DNA from 3 places in the Halobacillus amylolyticus genome. Region 2 is predicted to be linked to each of the others. Evidence: riboswitches for the same ligand, from Rfam matches in the RefSeq annotation. Region 2 holds a riboswitch; each other region holds the start of a gene.
What was found. Region 2 has a riboswitch for S-adenosylmethionine ahead of ssuE (NADPH-dependent FMN reductase). Riboswitches for the same ligand answer to the same signal wherever they lie in the genome.
Positions count from the first base shown of each region.

Region 1: linked by a shared signal. The riboswitch ahead of MUO15_RS19930 (methionine ABC transporter ATP-binding protein) and the one ahead of ssuE (NADPH-dependent FMN reductase) in region 2 are both predicted to bind S-adenosylmethionine.
Region 3: linked by a shared signal. The riboswitch ahead of MUO15_RS12045 (PLP-dependent aspartate aminotransferase family protein) and the one ahead of ssuE (NADPH-dependent FMN reductase) in region 2 are both predicted to bind S-adenosylmethionine.

Region 1 covers NZ_CP095075.1:3,961,248-3,968,806, reverse strand. Annotated here, with positions in the region: gene MUO15_RS19945 (carboxymuconolactone decarboxylase family protein) at 97-459, opposite strand; gene MUO15_RS19940 (MetQ/NlpA family ABC transporter substrate-binding protein) at 532-1,389, opposite strand; gene MUO15_RS19935 (methionine ABC transporter permease) at 1,418-2,086, opposite strand; gene MUO15_RS19930 (methionine ABC transporter ATP-binding protein) at 2,079-3,104, opposite strand; SAM riboswitch class I at 3,181-3,294, opposite strand; SAM riboswitch class I at 3,432-3,536, opposite strand; gene MUO15_RS19925 (TlpA family protein disulfide reductase) at 3,615-4,031, shown strand; gene MUO15_RS19920 (hypothetical protein) at 4,028-4,351, opposite strand; gene MUO15_RS19915 (thioredoxin family protein) at 4,454-4,768, opposite strand; gene MUO15_RS19910 (toprim domain-containing protein) at 4,779-5,126, opposite strand; gene gcvH (glycine cleavage system protein GcvH) at 5,260-5,643, opposite strand; gene MUO15_RS19900 (arsenate reductase family protein) at 5,722-6,081, opposite strand; gene MUO15_RS19895 (acyl-CoA dehydrogenase family protein) at 6,415-7,559, opposite strand, start outside.
Region 2 covers NZ_CP095075.1:1,638,903-1,646,461, forward strand. Annotated here, with positions in the region: gene MUO15_RS08585 (glycerate kinase) at 1-644, opposite strand, end outside; gene MUO15_RS08590 (CdaR family transcriptional regulator) at 745-1,833, opposite strand; gene MUO15_RS08595 (YkvI family membrane protein) at 1,995-3,065, opposite strand; SAM riboswitch class I at 3,325-3,433, shown strand; gene ssuE (NADPH-dependent FMN reductase) at 3,560-4,105, shown strand; gene MUO15_RS08605 (GNAT family N-acetyltransferase) at 4,566-5,018, opposite strand; gene MUO15_RS08610 (YjcZ family sporulation protein) at 5,253-5,369, opposite strand; gene MUO15_RS08615 (YjcZ family sporulation protein) at 5,577-5,774, shown strand; gene MUO15_RS08620 (IS3 family transposase) at 6,508-7,419, opposite strand; gene MUO15_RS08625 (transposase) at 7,419-7,559, opposite strand, start outside.
Region 3 covers NZ_CP095075.1:2,333,507-2,341,065, forward strand. Annotated here, with positions in the region: gene acsA (acetate--CoA ligase) at 1-1,104, opposite strand, end outside; gene MUO15_RS12030 (ABC transporter ATP-binding protein) at 1,118-1,831, opposite strand; gene MUO15_RS12035 (ABC transporter permease) at 1,847-2,680, opposite strand; gene MUO15_RS12040 (aliphatic sulfonate ABC transporter substrate-binding protein) at 2,705-3,688, opposite strand; gene MUO15_RS12045 (PLP-dependent aspartate aminotransferase family protein) at 3,708-5,495, opposite strand; SAM riboswitch class I at 5,623-5,731, opposite strand; gene MUO15_RS12050 (trans-sulfuration enzyme family protein) at 5,793-6,953, opposite strand; gene MUO15_RS12055 (NUDIX hydrolase) at 7,026-7,559, opposite strand, start outside.

The DNA.
Region 1 (7,559 bases), 1.8 Mb from region 2:
AAAATTGGTTTGTATCCTGATTTTGAATAAAAATACAAGTTCATACAACTATATATTTATCATACATTGGATTTTCTCCAATTTTCAACCTATTTCCTAGTGTTTGGTTTTTGATAAATCTGTGTAAGCATCTTGTACAAGTGTTACTGCCTGACTCAGTGCAGCACCGCCCCCAAACGCTGCGGCTACACCACATGCTTCCATAACTTCCTGTTCACTTGCTCCCTGATCTACACAGCCCTTCGTATGGTAAACCATGCAATATTCATCTTGTGCAACAATGCTTATCCCTAAAGCCATTAACTGTTTTTGCTTTTTAGAAAGTTCTCCTTCTTTAAAGCAGCTTTCCGAAAACTCATTAAAATGATGAGCAACTTCCGGCATTTTATCGGCAAAGATTCCTATTCCATGCTTATACTCTTGTAAAAAAGCTGTTGTCCAATTTACTTCTTGTTCCATGAATAATGCCTCCCTAAATGAAATGCGTGACTCCGAATAGTATAAACGGGGTCACGCATTTTATTCCTTACATTATTCTGCAGAACCGTCTACAGGAACAACTGCACCTTCATATTCTTCCATAATAAAGGTCTGAATTTCTTCAGAATGGAGCACTTCTACTAGAGTATTTAATGCTTTAGAATCTTTATCTTCACTCTTTGCTGCAATTACATTTACATATGGAGACTCAGAGTCCTCCAATATAAGAGCATCCTCAGTCGGGTTTAACCCCGCCTGAATAGCGTAATTCGTGTTAATAGCTACAAGTGCATCTTCTGAACGCTTATACGTTTCCGGAAGAAAAGCTGCATCTATTCCTGTATCGAATTTCAAATTTTTAGGGTTTTCTACAATATCATCAACAGTCGCCTCTACTTTATCGACACTTTCGTCCAACTTGATTAATCCCTCTTTTTCAAGTAAGGAAAGAATACGACCGTGATCGGCAACAGACCGACTCATAATGACCGTTGTTCCTTCTTGAATCTCATCTAAACTAGAAATATTCTTGGAATAGATACCCATAGGCTCAATATGAATGCCACCAAGGTTTGCAAAATCATATCCATGTTGCTCTTCCTGGGCATTCAAGTAAGGGATATGCTGGAAGTAGTTAGCATCAAGAACCCCTGCTGCTAAATCCTTGTTCGGTAAAATATAGTCTTGATATTCTTCAATCTTTAGAGTGATTCCTTTTTCTTCAAGGATCGGCTTTGCCTGCTCCAGAATTTCAGAGTGCGGCACACTTGTGGCCCCTACAGTAATTTCTGTTTGCCCTTCTCCACCCTCGCTGTTGTCACCAGATGAATTCTCCTCTTCAGAAGAACCACATGCTGCTAGAACTAAAATAAATAATACCGCCAAAATACTAGTCCATAATTTTTTCAACTTTTCCATCCCCTTTTCTAATTAAAAACTATCTTTTATCCAACTTACGGGATATAAAATCGCCGATGAATTGGAAAATGAATACAATGATTACAATTAATATTGTACAGAATAACACCACATCAAAGTCACTACGCTGAAAACCGTAGAAATAAGCAAAGTCGCCTAGTCCACCGGCTCCGATCACGCCAGCCACTGCTGTATAACCAATTAAAGCTATGGCTGTAACTGTAATACCTGAAACAAGTGCTGGCATCGACTCTGGAAGCAGAACTTTAAAGATAATCGTGGAATACTTAGCCCCCATCGATTTAGCAGCCTCAAGTACACCTTTATCCACTTCTTTCAATGCAATCTCCACCAGTCTCGCGTAGAATGGTGCACCACCTATAATCAGCGCAGGCAATGCCGCTTTTGGACCGCGAATCGTTCCCATAAGAAAGTCAGTAAAAGGAAATAATAGCAGGATTAAGATAATAAACGGAATAGCCCTAAAAACGTTTACTACTGCTGCAGTGACCCAATTTAGGGCTTTATTTTTCCAAATGCCCCCGGGACCTGACAAGTATAAAAGTAAACCAAGAATTAGCCCGAGAATAAAAGTTCCCGCAACAGAAATAATCGTCATGTACAACGTTTCATTCGTTGCCGTGATCATATCCTCTATCTTCACGTTAGGAAACAGGTTATTAAACATTCGGACTCACCTCCAGTTGAACTGAGGTGGTTTTAATATAAGCAATGGCCCGATCAATTTCTCCTTTGTCTCCATTGAATTGGACAAACAGCGTTCCATATGCTCCTTTTTGCGTCTGGGTTATTTTTCCATGGAGGATATTAATATCCACATCAAATTTTCTAGACAATTCACTAATCAGCGCCTGATTGGTGCTTTCACCAACAAAATGAAGTTTAATAATCTCACCTGTTTTATAGGTTTCATTAATAAGCTCGAGTGAGTGTTTTCGATCAGGGTCCCCCATTACTTGATCAACAAAACGTTTAGTTACTTGCTGTTTCGGATATAAAAATACGTCTAATACATCGCCCGACTCGACGACTTGCCCTTGTTCCATTACAGCAACACGATGACATATTTTGCGAATTACGTGCATTTCATGAGTGATCAGTACAATTGTTAGCCCTAATTTATTATTAATATCCACTAGCAAATCTAAAATAGAATCCGTTGTTTCCGGATCTAGAGCTGAAGTAGCCTCATCACACAGCAGCACTTTCGGATTGTTAGCTAAAGCACGAGCAATCCCTACACGTTGCTTTTGGCCACCACTTAGCTGGGATGGATAAGAGCCTCCTCTTCCAGATAACCCGACAAGATCAATCAATTCGTTGACCCGATTTTTACGGTCCTCTTTTTTCATTCCTGCTATTTCTAATGGAAAGGCAATGTTATCGAAAACCGTTCTTGACCATAGTAGGTTAAAGTGTTGAAAAATCATGCCCATCTCTTGCCTAGCTAAACGAAGCTTATTCTTGTTCAATTTCGTCACATCTTGATTATCAATAGTGACATTTCCATCGCTCGGCTCTTCAAGACGATTCAAAAGCCTGATAAACGTACTTTTACCTGCGCCACTATACCCAATGACCCCAAAAATCTCCCCTTTTTCAATGGAAAGATCCATTTTATCTACTGCACGAACGTCTTGATCTTTCGTATGAAAGACCTTAGACAAATCCTTTATCGAAATCAAAATTGTTCCTCCTCTATACAAAAAACGCCTTTCTGCAAGAGAACAGAAAGGCGTTTACACGTCCTGGTGGTCTGTTCTCTTATCTGCCAAAGTTGTTAACTTTGCAGGAATTGGCACCTTTTCAAGTTAACAAAAACTTGACGGTTGCCGGGCATCAACGGGCCAGTCCCTCCACCTCTCTGGATAAGAGATATATATTTTAATGCATTACTGCTTTAGGTTGACTAAGCATCACAAACAGGATTCTAGCACCCTGTATATCCACTGTCAACAAAAAAACACAAAAAAATCTCTTCGTCATAAGAAGAGATGTCCTCATTGATTCTCTTCTCATCTTTCAAAGCGAGATGCTTTGCTGGAGTTAGCACCGTGTTCATTCAAACCGGTTGCCGGGCATCATAGGGCCAGTCCCTTAGCCACTCTGGATAAGTATAGATGTCGCTATTCGCTTAAAAAATATGTTAGCATGGTCATGCATTTAAGTCAATTAAAATGAGAGGTGAACAAAAATTGAAAAAAGCTATAGACTTTCAGTTACCATATATAGATTCTAATGAAACGTACCAATTAAGTAATGACCTTGGCAAAGTAATCGTATTAACATTTTGGGTCTCTTGGTGTCCAGACTGTGGGGTCGATTTACCAAGAAAAGAACAGCTCTTTCAATCAATAAATCATGAAAAAGTACAAATGGTAACAATTAATGTACAGGGACGTGAGAGAAATATTGAAGATGGTGAAATTTTCGCTGAAAAGTTCCTCGCCCAGCCAACCCTAGTAGACAATCATCGTAAAGTGTACGATGCGTACAATTGTGCAGGAGTACCAACCACGATCATAATTAATAAAGATGGTTACATCACACATCAGTTTGGTGATAAAGCATCTTTATTAACTATTGTAGAGGCGATTGGTACTTTAATTTAATGAGAAAGCACCAGTAGTGATTCAACTAAAAGGATATCCCTATATTCGCCTTCAAGTCTAACGATGGAACGTGGTAGTGAAGTTAATTTCAAATTACCACCAAAAAGCTGTTGGAAAACTTTATTAGAGGACGAAATCGTAAGTGCGCTACTGACGGTGTTTTCATGCACAAGTTTCATCCCCTCTCTTGTAATAGATACATTAATAAACTCAGACCGATGATCTTGAATCTTTAAAAACACTTGTCTCTTCTTCCATTTTGGGAGTAAGTCTTTTCTGTTATTCACCCGTTTGATCCATTCCTCTATCATTTCAACCAAAACAAGCCCCCCTTAGTAACTTTATTTAAAGTTTTCGAGGTAAAGGGGGCAGAAACCTTCCCTGATTGCATAGAATCGTTCTTCATTTCCCGGGAAATAAGGCTATCTTTCTACATATTCTGATACTTTGTCAAGCATATTTGGCACAGAGTGAAAGGCATACACTTTTTCTATCACATACCCGCTCTTCATTATTAGCAGACAAGGAACACTTTCGATCTTATAGTCCTGCATCAGGTCTGGATTCAAAGAGGCGTTTAATTCATAAAAAAGCTCTGTCTGGTACAAGTCTTCAATTGTGTCTAACATTTTCCTGGCAACGTGACAGGTTCCACAAAAAGGGCTGTGAATAAATGTAAGTGCTTGCTTTTGCTCGCAGAGTTGTTTAGCTACATTTAATCGTTCTAAAGAAAGCAAGTTGCCCCTCCTAAATTAAGTAAATCGGCTTAACGTTAAAATGCCGGCTAAGCAGAGCACGAGCCAATTCGGGCTCTGGTGTGGCTGCAACTTCTCTAAAAGCTTTATCAATATAAATATGGAGCGCATGAGGGAGTTCCTCTGTTAGCTGCTTTCGAAGTTTATAGCCAGAATCGTCTTCGTCAACCAAGATAAATACAGGACGATGATCAAGGTTGTTATCGAGGATTAACTCCTCCATTCGCTCAACACCTAACGTCCCGTGTGTACATATAATCTCAACAGGGTCTTTCAAGACTTTGTTCAGCTTCTTTTTATCAGTAATCCCTTCAACGATCACAATTCTTTCTTCATTCAACCCTATCACCCACTATACAGAAGCAGACCATGCTGTGTTAGCATGGTCTGCACATGATTAATATCAGTCTATGATCATGCAGGCAAAGACCACAGGTAACCTTGCCTGTACCTTCTTCTAAGAAAATGTTCTCCTAGTCTTCGTTAATCATTTCTTCATACTGTTCAGGAGACATTAGCTCGTCCATTTCAGATGAATCATTTGGTTCAACAACGATCATCCACGCTTTATCATATGGGGATTCGTTAACGAATTCCGGACTGTCTTCAAGCTCCTCATTAATTTCTACCACTTTTCCACTTAGCGGCGCATATAACTCTGACACTGTCTTAACAGATTCAACACTGCCGAATGGCTCATCTGCTTCAATATCGTCGCCTACTTCTGGAAGTTCTACGAAGACAATATCCCCAAGTTCAGATTGTGCGAAGTCGGTAATTCCAATACGAACTTTGCTGTCTTCCTCTTTCACCCATTCATGCTCTTCAGAATAACGTAAATCTTTAGGTAAACTCATACCTATCCCTCCAAATTAAAAATAATAAATAATAATTATAAACATAAAAGCTTTGTGCTTTTATTTCCAGCCTTCTGCTCACTGGACCCATGTGGCAGTGAACTGCTCTTCTTTAAATCCAATGGTCACTTTCTTTCCGTCTGTTACAATCGGCCGTTTAATTAACATACCATCAGAAGCAAGATACTGAATCATTTCTTTTTCTGATGCATTCTTTAACTTATCTTTCATATTATGTTCGCGATACTTCTTCCCGCTTGTATTAAAAAACTTACGGGCTGGGATTTCACTATGATTAATAAGTTCTTGAAGCTCGTCTTCACTTGGTGTTTGATCAACGATATGTACTGTTTCATAATTTAACCCTTGATCGTCCAACCATTTTTTAGCTTTCTTGCATGTTCCACAATTAGGATACCAATAGAAGGTTAATGACATTATTTATCCTCCTTCACTCATGGTTGATTCTTATTCTACCACACTAACACTAAAAATATCATTTGATAGTTCATAATGACAGTAATTCCTTTCAACAAAAGCGCAGGTGCCCGGGTAGGGGAAGTTCGGCTAAAACCGAAACGTCCTGTTTCAACGCCGAACGACCCCACGTCGTGTGGGGCCAAGTATAAGCGGAGCGGCGCAGTGAAGTGGTTTTTCTTCATGAAGGCGAACTGCTAGTCTTGCGTGTCTGGGCGCCGCAGCTTGACACAAGAACAGCAGAAAAGTAAAACCCTGACTATGAGTAACTTCACAGCCAGGGCTTTCCGTTATTTAAACCACATACTTTTGTTCTTTAATTAATGAACTAGCAATTTCACGCTTTTTAGCAATCACATTCGTAGGTGTATGGCGTGTTAGTTTACGTAAAGCACCAAGCATCATGCGTAACGAATCACCAGACTCGGCAGCAATTAATGTTTCTTTCGCGTGGCCTTCAATTCGGTTGAAGGCCTCCTGTACATAAACTTGTGTGTAAAGAAGCTTTTGTTTGTTTTTATCTTCTCCCTGTTTTTGAATGGCTTTCTCTGTCCGTAAGATGGCAGATTCGATGTTATAAATCTCGCCGGTAATGTCCGCGATATTCACGAGTATTTCTTGTTCATTCTCTAGTTTTTCACCGTATTTCTGTGCGGCAAGTCCAGCTGCTAACAAGGCAATTTTCTTGGCATTTTTCAGGATATACCTTTCTTTTTCAAGGGCTTCATCGCCTGGCTCCTCAGGCATCATTGTCATGATTTCCTCTTGTAGCGCCTGGGCTTTTTGTAACAGCGGCAGTTCACCTTTCATGGCTTTCTTAAGCAATGTGCCTGGAACAATCATTCGGTTAATTTCATTTGTCCCTTCAAAAATACGATTAATCCGTGAATCGCGATACATGCGCTCAACTTCGTACTCTTGCATAAACCCATATCCGCCGTGAATTTGAACGGCTTCATCAGCAGCAAAATCCAACAATTCAGTAGCAAACACCTTATTTAAGGAACATTCAATAGCATATTCTGCAATCACCTTTGCCACTGCGGCCCCATCTTTTAATTCTTCCTTAGTTAATTTACCCATGCTTTGTTCAAACAACCCGACCGTACGGTAGACGGAACTTTCGTTAGCATAGGTGTTCACCGCTACAGATGCCAGCTTTTCTTGAATTAACGGAAAACTTGAGATCGGTGTTTTAAACTGTTTTCGTTCGCTAGCGTATTTCACGGCTACTTCGATGGCTTTTTTCGCTCCGCCAACACCGCCTATAGCCAGCTTATAGCGACCCACGTTAAGAATATTAAATGCGATCACATGTCCTTTTCCGATTTCACCAAGTACATTCTCAACAGGAACTTCGACATCTTCAAGCACTAATGTACGTGTTGAGGAACTCTTGATCCCCATCTTCTTCTCTTCAGGTCCTGTAGAAACCCCTT
Region 2 (7,559 bases):
GAGGTTGCTCCTTTTTGCGGACCATACACGTGACTGGCTCCACGCTCTCCTGTTAACGGATTATCAACATCGCAAGCAACCTTGATCGTGACATCCTTTAACCGAGGATCCACAAAGTTAAGATCAACAGTATCTACCTGGAAGATATCTTTTCCAAAAGGACCCACAGGTTTACCGTTTGCATCGAAGGCTTTCATTCCTAAAGCCTGTAGCATCCCGAGACCGCCGTCGTTTGTCGAGCTGCCGCCAAGACCGATGATAAACTGCTTATTCCCACGGTCTAATGCGTGGAGAATCGCTTCTCCCATTCCATAGGTTGTCGTCAGATCGGGGTTCCTTTTTTCACGTGGAACCATTGGCAAGCCAGAAATGTTCGCCCCCTCAATCACAGCACCTTCATCTTCTATTTCAACGAAACTACTTTCAGAATCATCACCTAAAGGACCGCGGCATGTAAACGAAACACGCTCCCCTTTTGTAGCTTTTAACAAAGCCTCAAGGGTACCCTCTCCACCATCAGCCATCGGTTTAACGATAGTTTCAATGCGAGAATCAACGGAGTGGATCGCTTTTTCCATAGCTTCAGATGCTTGAGCAGATGTGAGACTACCTTTAAATGAATCTGGTGCAAGTACAATTTTCATAAAAAACTCCTTAAACCGTTATTACCTCTATTCAATCGAAAAATGATAGATAAAACAATTGGCCGTCCACACAAAATTTTCTGACTACTGAAAACGTTTTCTAGTGCAAATGCACAATCCCAATTTTCACCAACAAAGCCTGAAGAATAATCGCATCCTTAAATACTCTTGGATCAAGTCCTACTTTTTTATGGACTTGTTCTAAACGATAGACGAGGGTATTTCGATGTATATGCATGTCAGCACTTGTCCTATTCACTTTCAAATTTGAGGCAAAATAACATTCAAGGGTATCCATATAGGCATTTTCAAGCTTTTCAAGGCGAATTTGGTATTCTTTCGTCAACTCTTCAAGTATTGTTGGATCAATGTGATAGAGCAACCGCTTCATTTGAACTTGCTCACTATAGGAAAACTTTTTACGACCTAACTTTATCGCATCAACCGCTTTGAAATACGAACAGCGCAGACCGGCGAGCCCATATTCATGAGTTCCCACACCTATAGACACGTCTGTTGCTTCCAATTTTTTAAAAACCTCTTCCACGACTATGGATGAATTTTTATAAGGGAGGGCAACAATCACCTCTTTCTCTTGATGTGGAACAACAAACAGAGGTTGATAGCCTTGGGTGTTAAGGATTTGCCGCACCCTTTCACTCCATTCAAAATGATTAGTCACCTGAAGAATAACCACCTGCCAGTTGGCTTTCACATCAACGCCCAGCGTATAAGTCGCCTCATTAAGTAAATACTCCTCGTCCATTTTTATCGGATGAAGCAGCTGCTGAACCCAATTATTCCACTGTCTTTCCTGGTAAAAGGCTTGACGCTGAATGTATATTTGCTCAAGAGCAATCTCAACAGACCCCCGCGTCATCCCGGCCGCCTGCATGACATCATTTGGATTTCCTGTCAGACCCACAACTCCTGCTAATGATCCTCTATGAAAAATCGGCAAGTTCACCCCAGGTCTAACATTGGAAAATCGCTCCACGTCATCATCATGTATGATTTGAGCCTCTTGACTGTCAATCACATTCTGCGCCCCTCCATGCAATTGATCAAAACGGGATTCATCGGTGCTGGCTACGATTTTTCCACTCGGGTCCATTAAGTTAATTGGAACATCGATATATTGTGAAAGCCGTGAAATGATTTCTTCTCCAAGTTGCTTTGTAAGCTCCATATCTTTCTCCTCCTTATGCTAGACCTTCTTATTTTAACCTAGTTGGTGATGTGACTTTTCAAGGTAAAAGGAAAGCCAGAGAAACGGTGCCCCGCTACTCTGGCCTTTACCCCTCAAGTTTATAAAGCTTGTTCGAATGTTCACCACTAGCCAACGGCACCCTATTCTTCGCGCAGAACGAGTGCCGATTTTTTCCTAGACTTGATCCAAGAGACAGTTACTGCTGCAATTAACACAAATCCGAGATAGCCCATTAACGGGTAGACTGTGCTGACCAGATCCGTAAATCCTACAAGACTTGCTGCAAACGAGAGAAGTCCGATAACAATGACCGAACCTTTAAACTTGGTGGTGTCAGGTTGTACAAAACGTGCGGTAAAAGAATATAGCATGCCGACTGCAGTATTAAAGACCATCGAGAGCAGAGCGATCGTCATCAGGATACCAACGATAGGTGAAATATCGGAAGCTAACACCAATGTTGGCATGTCAACTCCTTGCAATTGATTGATATTCGCATAGATTCCTAAATTGATGAGAACGACTAAAATACCAAGGCAAATCCCACCGATGACAGCACCCTTGCCAGCCGACTTTTCATCCTTCGTGGTCGCACCGATAAGTGTCATCATCGAAAAGCCGACCGCAATATTGAAGGCAACATATAGCAATGCACTTAGCAGCCAGTTCGAAGCCGCAGATGGTTGTGTTAAAGCAATACTTTCCAATTCTGCTAGATTTGCGTCACTAGTGAAAAAGGAATAAATGGTGATGATGATAATCAACGCTAACATATAGGGACTGATTAAACTAATCACCGAAATCACCTTATCCGTATTAAGACAGAGCGTTAATATCGCTAGAATTACCATAAGGATATTGCCGATAACCGGTGAAGTGCCAAATTGCTGTTCGAATATCGACCCACTCCCAGCTACCATGATCGTGGCCACCCCAAATAAAAAGAATGTCAGTGTAATATCAACTACAGGTCCTAAATATTTACCACAAATGTAGCGAATGACTTTTTTATGAGAAGAGACTTGTAGATTTGCCCCTAGTTGTATAAGTTGCATTCCAATAAAGGCAAACAAAAATATCGTGATCACCGCACCGATAATCCCCCACAGACCAAAGCTTGTAAAAAACTGGACAATTTCCTGTCCTGAAGCAAATCCTGCTCCAATAATAATGCCGACATAAGCACCAGCAATTCGCAGAGTATTTTTCATAGTTGACGTTCTCTCCTTTGAAAGGCCTTACACTAATTATCATGAATTAAGTTTATCAGACTTGTCAATTTTCGACAAAATTAATAAGTCTCGTAATCTATTGGTTTCGAGAGAGATTCTTGTTACATATAAACCCTTGCACTCCTCTTAACTCAACAAGCTACCCCCCTATCTAATAAACGCACTTTTCAGAATTTATTTCAAAATTAACCTTGACATTATTAGGTGACTCATATTAAGATTAGACTCAAATTTAATAAGCTTATCTAGAGAAGCTGAGGGATCTGGCCCTGTGAAGCTTCAGCAACCTCTGACTGTTGTCAGAAAGGTGCTCCGTCCAGCAAGATCTTTATCTTGGGAGATAAGAGCGGCACTTTATAGCTAACCCTCTTTTCTCATTAAAGAAAAGAGGGTTTTTATTGTGATAATGATGATGGCTGTCAGTGAATGAAACGTAAAATAATCCAGCATTTATTAGGAAAGGGAGATGTCATATGAGTGAAATTGTATTATTATCTGGAAGTCCTTCTGAGGAATCAAGGTCAGAGCTTGTACTAAATTATTTAGCACAATTGGTGGATCAGGAGGGACTATCCACAGAGAAGATTTCTGTCCGCAATGTGTCGCCGGAGGACCTATTTTATGCACGCTACGATAGTGAGGCGATTGAGGAAATTGCAACAACGATTCAACAGGCAAAAGGAGTGATTGTTGCTTCCCCTGTATATAAAGCGTCGTACTCTGGAATTCTTAAAGCTTTAATTGATTTACTGCCACAGGATGTGTTAAAGGACACACCAGTCTTCCCTATTATGACCGGCGGCAGCAAGTCTCATTTGCTCGCGATTGAGTATGCGTTAAAACCATTGCTTGCCACGTTAAAAGGGCAAAATTTGAAAGGCGTCTATTTACTTGATCATCAGATCGACAAATCCAACCCGGTACAGCCGATTACGAATGAGGATTGCGACCAACGCTTAAAGAAACAGCTAGTGTATTTCCTTCAGGTTATTAAAAATCAAGTTCCAATAGCTTTTTAACATGTTTGTTTTTTAAAAGTTTGTGGCTATTTAGGGTGATTTTTTGACCTACAGAAAAGGAAAGATTAGCAGTTAGCCGAGGGAAATACGCGAGACTGTGGAAAAGCGGGCCAGTCGAGACCACACAATAAAGGACGAAGAGGGAGTTCGATGGTTCGTCCACGGAAGTTCTGTGTCTTCAGATCAAGAGCCTTAAAAATTTAAATCTTAACTGAAAAAATACTGTAGTGCATTGGAATCCTAAAATTTTGCGGTGGTGTTTTAGAATAAAATACCTCTGCACCGTTTCTCCAAGTGAGCGTGCACCGCATCCCCCCTTTTCTTGCAGTCCTTTAAAAGGCTTTGCGGGCATTATAATAGGTTAAGAAGTCACCCCACCTTCAACTGTAAACAGGGTGGCTTCTATTTCTATAAACTTACCTGAAGATGCACATTAACAAATGTTTTTTTCCAGTATTAGCTAACTGGAATCACCATCCAACTTTAATTCCATCAGTGTGGAAACTTCCTGAAACCCAAGTTTTTGATAAAGATGTTTTACATGGTTTCCCGAAAATACGTTCAATTGAATTTTTTTGTATCCTTCATCTTTTAAGTGTCTCACTACTTCTTTACATAACTTTTCTGCTACTCCTTGATTGCGGTACTGTGGAAGAACGTAAATTTCTGGAATAAACATGACCATTTCATCAGTATAGTAGTCAGTTGTCCTTCCTACACCAATCCATCCTTGGATCACATTATTATGACAGTCAACAAGGTAATATCCACCGTCTAATAAAAATGGGGCCACCATTTGCTGTACCTTATCCGGTACTGGGTCAACATACCCCATGGTCGCTTCCTTTAATACTTCCAGAGAATGTCCAAGTATCTTTTGTGTTTCACTATAAGTAGCCTTTCTAATTGACATCTACCTTTCCCTCCTTTGCTGACAGATATGCTAATGAAGTTTATTTGACTAAGGAATATTATAAATTTTCGGGAGTAATTCCCCTTCTCATAACGGCAGCTTCGGACGTGGTTTAATTTATTCATAAGAACCCAAAAAAGGGTGTTGAAAAACACCACAGGCTGTCGAAGGATTCGACAGCCTGTTATGGTACCGCTATTCTACAGTTCGGGTAAACACCAAGTTTTAGTTGTCTTAGTAGACACCACCAACAAAAGCAGTCCCTACGATAATGAGTAGGATAAATAAAACTACAATAAAGGCAAATCCTCCACCGGCACCATAGCCAACACCTTCGACTTCTGCACTCATTACAACACCTCCATATCCATTTGTTCCTACTGTATGTATGTCAGGTAATTCCGACATGGACAATGTCCCAATTTTTACATATGTGGGCGCAACCTTTAGTATGATTCGATGTTTATTAAGAATTAGGTTAGAAGACGGGACATTCGCACTGACAGGATCCAGTTAAAAACATAAATTATTATGAATAATACTAAAGGAGGAATGAACATGGGTTTTTACGGTAATGGATTTGGCGGATACGGTGGCTATGGCAATAACGTAGGAGGATTAGGCGGTGGTTTTGGTGCTCCTTGGTGTCCAAAGCCTGTAGTTAAACCGGCTGTTGCACCTCGTGGTAATGGATTTGCGCTAATTGTCGTACTATTCATATTACTAATTATCATCGGTGGGGCTGCATGCGCATAATCGTTTTTAATCTTGAAAACCGAACACCTTAACATCGAAACTGACAATAAGGTCGGGTAATATATGAAAATGAGGATCCATTACAAGGATCCTCATTTTTTATTTAGGCTGTTTGAATCAATTTCATAATTTAGGTCCCATGTGCCCCATTGGATTCAAGACGTAAGAAAGAAAGCACCTCCCCAAGTTTAGTCAAGTTTTTGAAATCATTGTTATTAGGTGAAGGGTAGTAATCTGGAAGACTCAGTCTCGAGATATGTTTCCGTTGCCTTGGATGAAGAGGGAGGTCCGGGAAATCAGTCGCTTTCCGTGAGCATGCGCTGAGCCTCCTGACTCCGTCCCCGAGGTTTCACCTGTCATGTTCATCCCACAGGAGATTCCTATGGAAAAGACGGGCCAGTCGAGAGCGAGCATATTTCCCTCTGCAATCCTCATATACAAAAAAACAACAATCTTTACTAAAAGAGCCTTTATTTAGAACATTTGTTTAAGCTTTATTGCAAAGTGCATTAAGTTCGCATCCTTACCCATTCTACCCGGATGATTGACAAAAGGTCTAATCCGATCTAAAAATATCTGATCACATCTTTTATTTGGACCAAATTGGAGATCTGTCAATATAGTGGACATTCATAGACCGGTATTTGAACCATTCTTTTTCTTCCGCGCGTCCTCTTTCGAGACGCTTGGATGCCTCCGCCTAAAGGAAAGAATCAAAAACCAATTCATTCCTTTAGGCAGAGGACATTTGGTTCTTTTTGAGCTTTTTATCATGGTTCATTTTATAGCTCTTTTCTTTTTCTAACGGAGTTAAATAGTCCAATGTAGAATGGATTCGTTTTTGGTTATAAAAATTGATGTAAAACTGAATGGCTAGTTTGGCTTCTGCTTTTGTCTCATAAACATGTTTGTACAGGTATTCTTTTTTCAGAGAGGCAAAGAAACTCTCTGCACATGCATTGTCGTAGGGGTTTCCCTTCCGACTCATACTTATGGTCGCTCCTGCCTCCTTAAGTGTATCTAAATAAGCCTTAGAACAGTACTGAGAGCCACGATCTGAATGGTGAATCCAACCCGACTTAGGGTTACGAATGGCCAAAGCCTTTTCTAAAGCTTTTAAGCACAGGGTGTGATCCATATGATCGTCTAACTGATAACTTATGATCCGTCGGGAAGCAAGATCAATAACAGGATTCAGATATAAAAAGCCTTCTCCTGTGTGAATATAAGTAATATCAGTAGCCCAAACCTGGTCTGGGGCCTCTGGAAGAAAGTCACGGTTTAAATGGTTTGAGTGAATGGTTTCATCGTGATCAGAGTCTGTCGTATTGATGAACTTTTTAGGTGGTGTGGCATAAAGGTCCAGTTCTCTCATTCGATTCGTCACTTTCTTTTGAGAAACCTCCACCTGATCCACTTCTCGAAGCATAAAGTGGATGCGAGGGCTGCCGTAACACCCATAATTATCATGATAATGGAAGAGGATCCGTTCATCGATATAACGGTTCCAAGCCTCTCTTTCCGTTTCTTCTCTGTCCAGACGATTCAAATAATCATAATAACCAGATTTAGACACACCAAGAACTTGGCACATCCTCGAAATGGTGTGTTCGTGTCGGTGTTCATGAATGAACTTGAACTTCACTACTTTTCCTGATTGAAGATGTGCATGGCCTTTTTTAAAATGTCGACTTCCTCCTGGAGCTCTACGTTACTTTTTTTCTCTTTTTCATACATTTCCTTGTACTCAGAGGCGGTCAACAGTTGATTCTGTGCTTCTTTTTC
Region 3 (7,559 bases), 690 kb from region 2:
GGTTGGCAGGTTTGCTACCAGTTGAGCGCCTGTCTCTGTCATCCACCATGTGTCATGAATTCTTAGGTTTAACGCTTCAACTCCCCAGTGGATGACTTCAGGATTCAACGGCTCGCCTACACTAAGAATGTGTCTTAATGAGGAAAGATCATATTTATTTAATGTCTTATTCCCAGCGGCCTTCAGCATACGAAAAGCTGTCGGAGCACTGTACCATACGGTCACTTGTGCCTTCTCAAGCACTTGATACCATGCCTCTGCTGAGAAGCGGCCACCGTGAATAACTGTTGTTACTCCGTTTAGTAATGGTGCAAATACTCCATATACTGTGCCCGTCACCCAGCCAGGGTGGGCCGTGCACCAATAGACATCATCGTCCTTCAAGTCGAGCACCCAGCGACCTGTTTGATACTGCTGGATCATATTTCGATGGGCATGAATAATTCCCTTTGGCTTTCCTGTAGAACCACTCGTATAATGAATATTCAAACCATCCTCAAGATCTACCCAGACCGTTTCGAACTCATCGTCCGCTTTCTCCGCTTCCTTTGTGATCGAAATGTCAGCATCTCCTGTTTCTTTATCCGTTGTAAAAATCGTCTTCAAACTTGGAATCTCTTCCCGATGGACACGAGATAGAAAGCTAGAGTCGGCTATTAAAAACTCCCCTTCGCAATCATTAATCCGGTCTCGAACAGCTTCTTCCATAAAGGCCTCAAATAACGGACCGACCACAGCACCAACGTTAATCGCAGCAAGCATAGCAATATAGCAATGCGGGTGTTTAGGTAAGAAAACAAATACAAAGTCGCCTTTCTTAACACCTGATGCTGTCAACACATTGCTCCAGCGACTCACTTCCTGCTGAAGCTCTCTATAGGTTAATGACCAATTCTCCGTTTCGGAAATATAATGAAGGGCTGTCTTCTCACCCTTTCCATTCAGTACATGCCGATCTACAGATTCATAGGTCATGTTTACTTTCCCTGTATGATACCAGCTAAATATTGGGTGGACCCGTTCCCATGAGAAAGGTTCACCTTCCATCCATTCTACGGATATATTATGACTTCCACCTCTTGGCGGCAGAATTACATCTGACATGTTACGATCCTCCTTAAACTCTAGTGAAATCCAGTTCCTGTAGAATATCTTCTTTGAGATTTGCTAAATAGGCGTCGCCTCGTCGGCGCGGCTTAGGTGTGTCTATCGAAATTTCAGATTGAATCCCACCCGGCTGTCCCCTCATAATGACAATACGATCACATAGATATAAGGCTTCATCAATATCATGCGTAACAAGCAGTGTCGTCGTATGATGCTTTTCAAAGATTGAGAGGAGTAAATCCTGTAGCTGCATCTTCGTAAACGCATCAAGTGCACTCAATGGCTCATCAAGCAATAAAATTTCAGGGCGATTCAGTAAAGAACGGGCAATCGCCACACGCTGGGCCATCCCGCCTGATAGGTCTTTAGGATAATGGTCTTCGAACCCATCAAGACCGACCGTTTGGATTAAGTCCAAAGCTTGCTCTCTGTTCTGTTTTTTCGCCACACCAAAGGTAATGTTCTCCCAAACTGAAAGCCATGGCATCAGCCTCGGCTCTTGAAACATCATTCCAAAGGCGTGCTCAGGGTTACTCACATTTGTTTCAATGTCCCCTTTATAATTTAAGTCAAGCCCGGAAAGCACGCGTAGGAGTGTACTCTTCCCACAGCCGCTCGTGCCTAAAACTCCGACAACTTCGCCTTCGGTTAACCGTATATTGACGTTCTTGAAGCCAGCCTTTCCGTTCTGGAAAACACGTGAGACTTGATTAACTGCCAGCATGATTTCTCCTCCAATCTATGATGCATTTTCAATACTGTCCTGCCACCGTAACGTTCTCATTTGAACTCGCTTGAGAATCTCATCGGATGCCTTCCCGAAGATCGCAAACAACACGATACTGCCAATCACAAGCTCCGGGGAGGAAGTGTTTTGTCCGAACACCATTAAATAGCCAAGACCTTGACTTGCGCCCAGCAATTCGGCTGCAACGACAAACATCCAGCCGAGACTAAGGCCGCTCCGCAGCCCTACTAAAAAGGAAGGTAACGCAGCAGGAAAAATGATTTTACGTATTTGTTGTAAGCTTGTGAAATGATACATACGTCCCACTTCGATCAACTTACGGTCCACCCCTTGGATACCAGAGGTCAAATTTAAATAAATCGGAAAGAATACTCCTACAGCTACCAACGTAATTTTAGAGGCTTCTCCAATACCGATCCATAAAACAAACAACGGCACCCATGCTAATGATGGGATCGCCCTTAGGGCCTGCAGCATTGGATCAAGAACCTTTTCAACGATTCTTATATAACCAGTAGCAGCCCCTAAAATGGTAGCTGCAGCCATTCCTAATAGAAAGCCTGCAAATACACGGTATAAAGTGATCGATATGTGTCCCCATAGTTCACCATCTTGGGCCATACCTGCTATTTCCTCCAGGACAACAGAGGGAGCAGGAAGCAAGTAGGGAGCTACCCACCCACTTCTTGAAGCAATCTCCCAAATGATAATGAGAACGATAGGGAGGAGACTTCCTATAAATAAATTGGATGCAAACGGGTTAAAGGTTGTTTTCTCACGGCTTTTAACTGAAGGTCTGATGGTTGTTTCTGATTGACTTGACACCTCTTCACTCCTCCCTATATTCCCTTATTCGATAACTTCTTTTGCAAAACTTGGATTTACAAGTTCGTTCGTGAGTTCTTCTATTTTCACATCTTGATCAATGATCTCTACTTCTTTCAGCACTTCACCAGCGCCTTTAACCGTTTCTTTTAAGGCTTCTCCCGGAATAGGATCGGAAAAATCGTTCCGTTCCATTTCTTTTTTAGCTACGGCTAAATCAATATTCGCTTCTTCAGCTACTATTTTTGCCGCTTCCTCAGGATTTTCAATCGTCCATTTTCTAGCCTTTTCATAGGCTTCAATAACCGTTTTCACAACTTCAGGGTGCTGTTCAGCGTACTCTGAACGTACGTTTAGCGACCCGTAGGTGTTAAAAGTAGGTTCACGGTAAAATAACTTTGCATCAGATTCGAGCTCAAGCCTTGCCATGTGCGGATCTAGCCCAGCCCATGCATCAACATTGCCTGCTGACAATGCTGCTGCACCGTCGGCATGCTGCAAGTTCACGAGTTCAATATCATCTGGTGACATCCCATGTTCTTTTAACGCTCGAACTAAGAAAATGTATGGGTCTGTTCCTAACGTGGCAGCAACCTTTTTCCCTTTTAAATCCTCAACAGAAGAAATATTGGAATCACCATTCGTGACAAGCGCTGTCCACTCGGGTTTGGAGTATAAGTACACCGACTCAACCGGTGAACCATTCGCCTTTGCCATGAGTGCCGCCGCCCCTGCAGAGGAACTAAAGTCCACACTACTTGAGTTTAGGAATTCGAGTGCCTTATTACTTCCTTGACTTAAAACGAATTCGACATCAATACCTTCTTTCTTCAGTGCTTCTTCAGCCCATCCCTTTTCCTTCAAAACGAGACTTGTCGGGGAGTAGTAGGCATAATCAAGCGTCACTTTATCAGGTTTCCCACTTTCACCTTCAGCGTTATTCGAACAACCTATTAAGGTGATAGTCAGTAACAGTGCTAGGGTGGGTAATATATATTTAGTTTTCATCCATTTGCCTCCATAAAAATTAAATTTCACATGCATAGGTATCAATCGTGCCTCTTAGGCGCTGTGCTTCCTTGTAGGTGCAACGATTGTGCACCACTTGCAGTCCCGCTTCACTAGCAATTCGCGCTGCCTCCGGTGCAATGACGCCCTCTTGCAGCCAAAAGACCCCAGGCTTCACAGTTGCTGCCTCTTTAGCAATTTCAATTGCCGCTTCAGGACTGCGGAAAATTTGAACAACGTCCACTTTGAAAGGAATTGAGCTAATGTCTGGATAGGCTTTTTCTCCTAACACCTCATCTTCCCTCGGATTAACCGGTACAATTTGGTAACCTAGACGCTGCATTTTACGTGCCAACCGGTGGCTTGGGCGAGAAGGCTTCCCGCTTAACCCAACAACAGCTAAACGCTTCGGACGAGTCACTTGTTCTCCATCCTGCTCTTCGGTTACTTGTGCAGATTGAAGCGCCCATTTGATCACACCTTCATCGTTCTCAGTAATAGCTGAGCTGCCTTCTTTCCCAGTTGCCGTCGCAATCGCACGGTCCAAGTCATTCACAAGGTCCTTCACTGACTCTAAACCAACAGATAAACGGATTAACTCTTCTGATACACCACTTGCAGCGAGATCTTCAACAGATAACTGTTGGTGTGTTGTTGAGGCAGGATGAATGATTAGTGACTTCGCATCACCTACGTTTGCTACGTGTGACCATAAAGCAATGTTGTTAATTACTTTTCGACCTGCGTCACGGCCTCCTCTGATGCCAAAATTGACAATCGAACCATAGCCACCTTCTAAGTACTTACCAGCTAGTGAATGAGCAGGGTGCTCTTTCAACCCCGGATAGGAGACCCATTCAACATCAGGATGACCTTTAAGGTATTCTGCTAGCTCTAATGCATTATCGTTATGACGCTCGATCCGCAAAGGCAACGTTTCAAGTCCTTGCAATAGTAGGAAAGCATTTTGCGGGCTTAAGCAGGCACCCAAGTCTCTCAACAATTGAACGCGTAATTTTGTTACAAAGGCTAGTGTTCCGAAATCAGAGGCATAGCGGATGCCGTTATAACTATCATCCGGCTCAGTGAAAACAGGGAATTTGCCGTTTGTCCAGTCAAATCTTCCCCCATCAACCACAACACCTCCGATGGCTGTTCCATGCCCGCCAATCCACTTCGTAGCAGAATGAACAACGATATCCGCTCCAAATTCAATCGGCTTACAGGAATAAGGTGTAGCAAATGTGTTGTCAACAATCAGTGGTACACCGTGATCATGGGCAACTGCGGAGACCTTTTCAAAATCCAATACATGAAGACTCGGGTTACCAATTGTCTCAGCAAACACAGCCTTGGTTTTATCCGTTAAAGCATTGCGGAAGTTTTCAGGATCTTCAGGATCAACAAACCTCACTTTAATGCCGTATCGCGGCAGAGTATTAGCAAACAAATTATAAGTGCCTCCATATAAATTCGATGCGGCCACAATTTCATCACCTGAGCCTGCTAGATTTAAGATTGATAGAGCAATCGCTGACATTCCTGAAGCTGTCGCCACAGAAGCAACGCCGTTTTCAAGCAAAGCCATTCTTTTTTCAAAAACATCTACCGTCGGATTCCCGATTCTTGAATATATATTTCCCGGCTCATCAAGGGCAAATAAACTTTGCGCATGATCAGTATCGTGAAACACATAAGAAGTCGTTTGATAAATCGGTACCGCTCTTGAACCTGTAGTTGGATCTGGGGATTGCCCGCCATGAAGTGAGACCGTGCTTAAATCGTAGCTTTCAAATGAGTTTGTCATTTTTACATCCTCCTAAAGTTTTTAAATAAGATTTGAATAGCAAGAGGGCATCGGGGGCCGAAATAATTTTTGAAATACAAAAAACCCCCTCTTCGATAAGAAGAGGGGGTTGAATAATCATGTCCTCCTCTTATCTCTCAGATCAGTGATCTGTAGGATTTGGCACCTTTTCAAACCGATGTTTGAAGGTTGCCGGGCTTCACAGGGCCTATTCCCTCTGCCGCTCTTGATAAGAGTACTTGCTATTTAATTTGGCTATGGTTAAGAATTATAAGGTATAACAATTGGAAAAGTCAATCATTTTTGACTATTTTCTTTTACAGATTCATGAATGGCTTCCTTGAACTGAGCTATGATGTCCGCTGACTCTTCTATTCCAATGGAAAGCCTAATAACATAATCATTGACACCAATTAGGGCACGCTCCTCATCCGTCAATGCACGGTGTGAAGTTCGGATTGGATAGGATACAGTCGTTTCTAACCCACCAAGGGTCGGCGTCAATTTAATCCACCCTAAGGATCGAAAGAATTGTTCGATATCAACTTTTTTACTAAGTTCAATCGTAACAATCGCACCGTGCCCTTGCTCTGAAACGTATTCAGGGTAAAATACTTGGTCGACTAACTCATCCTGCTGTAAAGATTCCGCCAGTGTTTGCGCATTAGCGGATTGCTGTTTCATACGTAAACCAAGTGTCTTTACACCCCGTTGAGTTAACCATGCCTCAAAAGCACTGAGATTGGCGCCAAGCGCACTCACCTTTTGCTTCGCTTTTGCCATTAACTCTTCATTTCCAACGACGATCCCCGAAGTAACGTCACTATGACCGCCGATATATTTTGTAGCACTGTGCACAACAATATCGATCCCCTTTTTATAGGGCTGTAATAAGTATGGAGTGGCAAATGTATTGTCAACCATTGTGTACAAATCGTGTTCCTTCGCGAGACTTACAAGTCCTTCTAGGTCTTCTACTCTGAGAAAAGGATTGGAGACTGACTCTGTATAGAGCAATTTCGTATTTGGTTGAATCGCCTCTTCAACCTTTTTTTTATCGGCAAATGAAACGATTGAAACTTCAAAGCCAAAGCTCGTTAGCTCTTTTGTAATCAAGTGATGGGTCCCGCCATAAAGATCTTCTGCGGCAACGATGTGATCACCGGCTTGCACAACAGAAAGGATGCCTGCCAGAATTGCCGAGGTTCCAGATGAGGCGGCGACCCCAGCTTCTGCTCCTTCAAGATTCGCAACGGTTTGACCGAGTTCTTCTGTGTTCGGATTCTTCTCACGGGAATACGAAAACGAAGCTTCTCCAGCATAATAGCTTTCTAAGTGATCTAAGTCTTTAAATGTAAAGGAAGATGTTTGGTAAATCGGAGTTGATTTACTATTTAGTGCATCTCCCTGATTTATTTTGTTGTGTACAATACGTGTATCAAATGATTGATGGCTCATAAACTCTCTCCTTTTGCACTTGAATGCATCAAAGTATATCGATCAGCACAATATTCTGTCAATCACTATAGTTTAGCGGCTGCTTAAGATAGCCTGCACAACATATTGATAATAATCAAAAGGATGGGGGCAGAAACTCGAATGAGATAAATGGAGCTCTTCGCCTGTAAAGATAGATTCAGCCTGTAAACACGGACTTTTTTTGCAAATCATACTAAGAAAATCCTCAAGGTCAATCTGAACGACATCGCCAACCTCTTCATTAATCGTCAGCTTCATATGGTTTTCATATGGGAATAAATAAATATGACAGATTTCCCGATCCTTAATCGTCTTAAACAACAACTCTTCCTTGTAAAATCCACAATAATTTAATTGGCCCGCAGCCAGCCTTAAACCAAGCTCCTCTTCAACCTCGCGCAAACCTCCACGGATGAGGCTCTCTTCTGCTGCTATGTGGCCCGCAGCCGATATATCATATAGGGATGGGAAATCTTTCTTACTATCTGCACGCTTTTGAAAATAGATCCAGCTCCGATTCTCTTCATGCTTATAAAACCAGCAATGAAAACTTTCATGCCAATCTCCATCACGGTGAACCTCCTC